2 regions of the Dactylosporangium sp. NPDC000555 genome follow, and region 2 is predicted to be linked to the other one. Evidence: riboswitches for the same ligand, from Rfam matches in the RefSeq annotation. Region 2 holds a riboswitch; the other holds the start of a gene.
What was found. A riboswitch is a leader RNA that binds a small molecule or an ion and turns the genes downstream of it on or off. The one in region 2 is predicted to bind cyclic di-AMP.

Region 1 (3,246 bases), on a different contig from region 2:
GCCGGAGCGGCCGTTGACGACGACGGACCGCTGCGCTCCGGTGAGCGGCTCGAAGTCGGTGGTACCACGGGAAAGCCGGACGGTCAGCATCGACCCACCCTGGATCATCACCCACTCACCGTCGGCGGAAGTGTGGTACTGCACGACGGAGGCGGGGAACGGCAGGGCGTCCATGCCGAGATGCACCAGCCACGGGCGGCCGACCTGGGCAGGGTCGCTCAGCGCGCTCGGCGGCCCGTCGGCGGGCGGCAGGAGCGGCGGCGCCGTCATCTTCGGCGGCGCGGCGGCGGTCGTGGACTTCGCACTGGGCGCGGGCGACGGTGCGGCGATCGTCGCGGGTGGCGCCGCCGGCATGCCGTCCGCGGTGGTGGGCAGCAGCGCGGCGGTCAGAGCGATGGCGGTACCGGCGACGGCGACGGAGAACGCCGTACCCGCCACGATCGCCACCCGGCGGCGCCTGCGGTGGCGGATGCCGCCCGCCCTCGCCGCGGCCAGCAGCCGCTCCACGTGCACGTCGTCGTCGGCGACCCGCGCCAGCGCCTCGGTGACCACCCGGTCGAGTCCCGTCACGACTTCCCTCCGTTGAGGGTCAGGCCGACCGAGCCGGCGCCGGATTCTTCCTTCGCCAGCCGGGTGCGTAGCGTGTCCAGGGCGCGTTTCACCTGGCTGCGTACGGTCTCCCGGCTGCAGTTGAGCAGTGCCGCGATCGCCGCGTCGTCGAGGTCCTCGTAGTAGCGCAGTACCACGGCGGCACGCTGTTTCGGTGGCAGCGCGCGGATCAGCCGCCACGTCGCGTCGCGCTCGGCGGCCTCCGCGCCCAGGTCACGAAGGCCGGGCACATCCTGCGGCTCGGCCACCGCGACCTCCCGGTTGGACGCCAGCCGCCACCGGGAGATGGCGGCGTTGACGAGCATCCGGCGCAGGTACGGCTCCGGCGGGTCGGCCGTGATCCGATCCCAGCGCACGAACGCCCGGGCGAGCACCTCCTGCACAAGGTCCTCGCCCTGGTGCCGGTCGCCGGTGAGCAGGCGTCCCAGCCGCACCAGCGCGGCGCCGCGTTGCCGTACGTAGTCATCGAACTCCACGCGGAAGCCCTCCCGTCGCGCGTGCCATCATCGAACTGCACGCGGCGGCGAGCCCCGGCTGTTGCATCGCCGCACGTTCACCCGCTAGACCGTGATCTGGGTCACTATTGATCACCACGTACGAGGTTGCGGGCAGGTCCACACAAACCGCGCGGTGCGCGATTTCGGCGCCCTGGGTACAGTGACCCACGGTCACGTCCACGAGGGCACCGCCCCCGGTGCCGGGCGGGGCTGCCGCCTAATCGCCGCACCGTGGCGAGCCGGGGACCCACGGTAACGTTGGGGTGAATCCGCCCTTCCTCGGAAGGGTGGTAGGGGTCGTTCCGTCCCGAACCCGTCAGCTAACTCGGTCGGCGGCCGACGGAAGGAACAACGAACCAGATGTCACCGCGACATCCCTACCGGCGCACGTTCATCACGCTGCTGGCGGCGATCGTGCTCGGGGGGCTCGCCGTCACACCCGCCGCGGCCGAGCCCGGCGGCGACACCGGCGACGAGGGCTCCGGCGCCAACCCGACGCTCAACTCCGTCCTCGAGAACACGACCCGCAAGTGGTCCGAGGCCAATGAGCGGCTGAACGCCTCGATCAAGCGTCAGGGCGAGCTCAACGCGCAACTGCAGGCGACCGAGGCGCAGCTGGCGGTGATCCAGGATCATGTGGCCGCGATCGCCGCGGCGGCGTACCGCACCGGCCCCCTCACCACGTTCGCCGCCCTGATGGACGCGAAGACCCCGGACAGCTTCGCCGAGCGGGCCGGCTCCATCAACGAGATCGCCCACCACAACAACAACCTGCTGCACCAGGCCAAACAGCTGCGGGACGACCAGACCGCGCAGAAGAAGGCGCTCGACGGCGAGATCGCCACGCAGCAGGAGCAGAAGCGCATCATCGAGCAGCAGAAGAAGGACGCGGAGAAGGCGCTCGCGCAGGCCGGTGGGCCGAGCAGGGGCTTCATCACCGCCAACCTGCCGACCGCCGACCCGGTGCCGCGCAACGCCAACGGGTCGCTGCCCAAGGAGTCGTGCAGCGTCAAGGACCCCACGACCAGCGGCTGCCTCACGCCACGCACGCTGCACGCGATGCAGCAGGCGCAGAAGGACGGCTTCAAGCGGTTCGTGTCCTGCTACCGCCCGAGCGGGCCGTACGAGCACCCGAAGGGCCGCGCCTGCGACTTCTCGGTGCAGACCAAGCCCGGCTTCGGCGGGGTGGCCACCGGCGACGACTACACCTACGGAACCACCCTGGCGACGTACTTCGTGAAGAACGCCGACCGCCTCGGCGTCATGTACGTCATCTGGTTCAAACAGGTGTGGACGCCGACGGTCGGGTGGCACCACTACTCGGGCGTCGCCGGAGACCCCTCCAGCGACCATACGAACCACGTGCACCTCTCGATCCTGTAATCCTCACGTTCCCGGGCGGCCGGTCGACAGCGGAACGTCGACCGGCCACCGCGGCTCAGAGGATCTCCGTGTCGCGCAGGAGCCGCCACAGGCCGGCGCCGTCGGGGGCGCCCAGCCAACGCCGATCGTTGAGCGGGACCCGCTTGGAGCTGCCGGCCACCCCCGGGAACGCGCCGGCCAGCACCGCCTGGGTCGGCGAGAGGTGCCGGATCGCCACCGCGGCCACGCTGTCGGGGTGCTCGGCGGCGAACTCGGCGTAGATCTCCGGATCGTGCTGCCCGTCGTCACCGACCAGCAGCCAGCGGATGTCCGGGAACTCCTCGGCGAGGCGGGCCAGCGACGCCCGCTTGTGCGCCTGGCCGCTGCGGAAGAACCGGTCCGGCTGCGGGCCCCAGTCGGTCAGCAGCAGCGGCCCGGCCGGGTACAGGTGCCGGGAGAGGAACCGGGACAGCGTCGCGGCCACGTTCCAGGCGCCGGTCGACAGGTAGAAGACCGGCGCGCCCGGGTTGGCGTTGACCAGCCGCTCGTACAGCACCGCCATGCCCGGCACCGAGGCGCGGGCGTGCTCGTCGAGCACGAACGTGTTCCACGCGGCGAGCAGCGGGCGCGGCAGCGTGGTGACCATGACCGTGTCGTCGACGTCGGAGATGATGCCGAAGCGGGTGCCGGGGTCGATCATCCGGATCGGCGCCTCGACGGCGGCGCTGTTCTCGGTCTGCAGCGTGACGGACGCCCAGCCGGGCGCGAGGTCGGCCTC
Region 2 (3,246 bases):
CGGCTGGACGATCGCGCCGGCCACCGCGCCGGCGCCGAGCGCACCGAGCAGCACGCCGAGTCCGGTGACGCCGAGGCCGAGCCGGTTGGCCGCCAGCAGCGGCAGCAGCGCCAGCAGCGCCGAGCCGGGCAGCAGGAACACCAGCGCGTGCCCGAGAATCCGGCGTACGACCGGCGTGCTGCGAACGTATCGCCATCCCGCACCGAGCGCCGCGCCGAAGGGCTCCGTGCAGCGCGGGGCGGACGGGCGCTCGGGACGCCAGACGGTCAGCACCACGACGAACACGATGACGGTCACGGCGTGCAGCGCGAACACGGCCGACGCGCCGGCCCGTGCGATGAGGAAACCGGCGGTCGCCGGGCCGGCGGCCCGTGTGACGTTGGCGCTGATCGCCCCGAGCGCCGAGGCCTGCGGCAGGTGCCGGCGTTCCACCAGCTCCGGGGTCAGCGACCCGAACGCGGGCATCGTGAAGGCCGCACCCACACCGAGCGCGCACTGCAGCGAGAGCAGCGTCATCGACTGGATCCGGCCGTCCATGGCCAGCGCCGCGAGCAGCAGGCCGACGAGGGCGGTGCCGAGCTGGACCCGGATGAGCAGGCGCCTGCGGTCCACCAGGTCGGCCAGCACGCCGGCCGGCAGGCCGAGCACCAGGATGGGCAGCATGCCCGCCGCCTGTACCAGCGTGACGAGGATGTCGGCGGCCGCGTGCCGTCCGTTCGCGCCGGCGCCGGCGGCGAGCCACTGGGCGCCCACGACCTGCATCGCCATGCCGGCGTTGGCGGCGGCCATGGCGAGCCACAGCGCGCGGAAGGTGCGGCAGCGCAGCGGTGCCCAGGGGGAGTCGGAGTGTTTTGCGTCCGGGCGCGTGGTCGAAGACCGGGAACTCACGGTGACGAGAAACCTTCTCGGGCCGGGGGTTGACGCCGACCAGTGTTGCTGAACGCGTATGAGCCGGACATCGCTGCCACCGGCCGTCCGGGTCGCCCGGCTACCCGCATGCCGCCATACCGGCTGGCAGGTACGCCAATGGCGTCCACTTGCAGGACCCGGTTGAACGCTTGGCAACCCCCGTACCGGCCAGTAGGGTCAGGCGGTCCGAGCCGGTCGTCTGCCATTGCGAAATGGCGCCGGCGCGGACCCGCCGAGTCGTGCGAACGAGCCGGGGACCCATGCAGTCCCGGGGTGAATCCGCGGGCGTCACCGCCCGCGGTAGGGCACTTCCAGCCCGAATCCGTCAGCTAACCCGGTAGGCGGCATCGGAAGGAGACTTCAACGGTGTACGACCTCTGGCATGGCGCGCCCCCTAGCCGCGGCACCCGCACCGCACCCCGGCGGGACACCACCGCACGGTAGGACATCGGGCAGCACGAGGCCGCACCGGCCCTGCTGCCCGGCGCTCGACGGCTGAGGTCAGACCCCCGTCTCCGGACCCCTCCTCGCACCGCTCGCGGCCCGGTCGCCGCGCGAAGCGGGCGTCTGACGCTGCCGCGATGCCGCCTCTAAAAGAGCCACGACACTTCCGCGTTCCCGTCGCACGACGGCACGCCCGGCACGGCATCGCCGTGTGCGGGCCGCCTTCGCCTGCCCTCGCGCCGGTCCGTGCCGTGAACGCCGTGGCTCAGCGTCGCCATCCGATCCGCCGACCACGTGCGGCAGCCTGCTTTTGGAGTACCACATGCGTCACCGATCGATTCGTCCGCTGCTCCACCGCACCACCACCCACCGCCTGTACCCGGCGGTGCTGGGCTCGGCCGCCCTGCTCGTGGCCGCCGTCACCACCGCAGTGGTGTTCAACCAGACCGAGACGCCGGCCGGGGCCCACGACACGGCGGTCGCCGCGATGGGAGCCGCCGACGGGAACAACCGGCCGGCGATCGGCGCCGCGCCGGCGAACCCGGAGCCGACGAGCCCGGCCCCCGAGGCGCCGGCGGAGAAGGTCCTGCAGTACGACTTCCAGTTCCAGCCGAACTACTACTACTGCGGCCCGGCCTCGACCCGCATCGTGCTGACCGCGGACGGCGTCAACATGTCCCAGGACGAGATCGCGAGGAGGCTCGGCACCACGACCAGCGGCACCAACTCGGCCGCCGACACCACGCGGGTGCTCAACAGCGTGCTGGGCAAGGACGTGTACCAGACCCGGTGGATCCCGGGGCAGCGCGCGACGGCCGAGGAGGCCACGCGCGTGCAGGAGGACGTCGTGCGGGCCATCAGCGGTGACCGCGCGATCGTGGCGAACATCGTCGGCGGGGCGACGGACGCGGTCGGCGTCTGGCACGAGTTCTCGGGCGGCCACTTCATCGCGATCGTCGGCTACCGCGACAACGGCCGTGCCGTTCAGGTCGCCGACCCGTCCGGCATGTTCGGCCCGAAGACGTACTGGATGGCGACCAGCAACATGGCGCACTGGATGGCGGCTCGCGGCTACTCCGCCTGAGTATCCCGAAGGAAACGGGCGGGCCGGCTCGTCGAGCCGGCCCGCCCGTGCGTCAGCGGGGCTGCGGCAGGAAACGGTGCCGGGCGAGCGCCGTGGCCGTCTCGGCCGCGAGGGCGGCGATGAACACGGTGATCGCCAGCAGCACCAGCCAGACCCAGACCTGGTACGCCGGCGGGCGCGCGTAGGCGAGCCAGTGCAGCGTGAACGTGGCGACGGCGGCGTAAGGGAACGCGAACGCCCAGAACCCGGGGGTGAAGCGCAGGCGCCGGTACACCCCGATGAGGCGCACCTGGACGAGGGCCGTGAGCAGCGTGTAGCCGCCGAGCACGAAGGCGGCGGCGTCGACCCGGCCCCGGGTGACGGCCAGATAGGCGATCCCGGCGAGCGCGGGCGGGGCGACGTCGATCGCCAGCGTCGGCTGCAGCTGGGCCGGCAACGGCGGGCGGAAGTACAGCCGGGCCAGGATGATCGAGCCGATGAGCAGCCACGACACCAGACCGAATCCGAAGAACACGCGGGCGAGTCCCGGCCAGCCGGCCGTCGCCGCGCCGATCGCGGCGATCAGCCCTCCGGCGACGGCGGGCAGCACGTATCCGGGATGCAGCCGGTCCAGATCCAGGCCGCCCATGATCCACTGGCCGGTCAGCCAGCCCGCGAGCACGATCGTGGCCGCGGCGAACAGCCCGAACAGCGACCGGCCAGCGGCGGGGGCATGCGGCATCAGCCCGATCGACAACAGCATGCCGACGATCGGGGCCAGCGAGACGAACGGGGCCTGGACCGGATCGCTCAGCTCGGCCCGCCAGCCT

Region 1: linked by a shared signal. The riboswitch ahead of ABT297_RS15860 (coiled-coil domain-containing protein) and the one ahead of ABT297_RS35445 (C39 family peptidase) in region 2 are both predicted to bind cyclic di-AMP.

What each region holds. Positions count from the first base shown of each region.
Region 1 is NZ_JBEPDB010000021.1:41,482-44,727, reverse strand. Features, by position in the region: gene ABT297_RS15870 (hypothetical protein) at 1-570, opposite strand, end outside; gene ABT297_RS15865 (SigE family RNA polymerase sigma factor) at 567-1,085, opposite strand; cyclic di-AMP (ydaO/yuaA leader) riboswitch at 1,311-1,457, shown strand; gene ABT297_RS15860 (coiled-coil domain-containing protein) at 1,467-2,489, shown strand; gene ABT297_RS15855 (App1 family protein phosphatidate phosphatase) at 2,545-3,246, opposite strand, start outside.
Region 2 is NZ_JBEPDB010000087.1:22,663-25,908, reverse strand. Features, by position in the region: gene ABT297_RS35450 (MFS transporter) at 1-888, opposite strand, end outside; cyclic di-AMP (ydaO/yuaA leader) riboswitch at 1,130-1,268, shown strand; gene ABT297_RS35445 (C39 family peptidase) at 1,676-2,437, shown strand; gene ABT297_RS35440 (SLAC1 family transporter) at 2,490-3,246, opposite strand, start outside.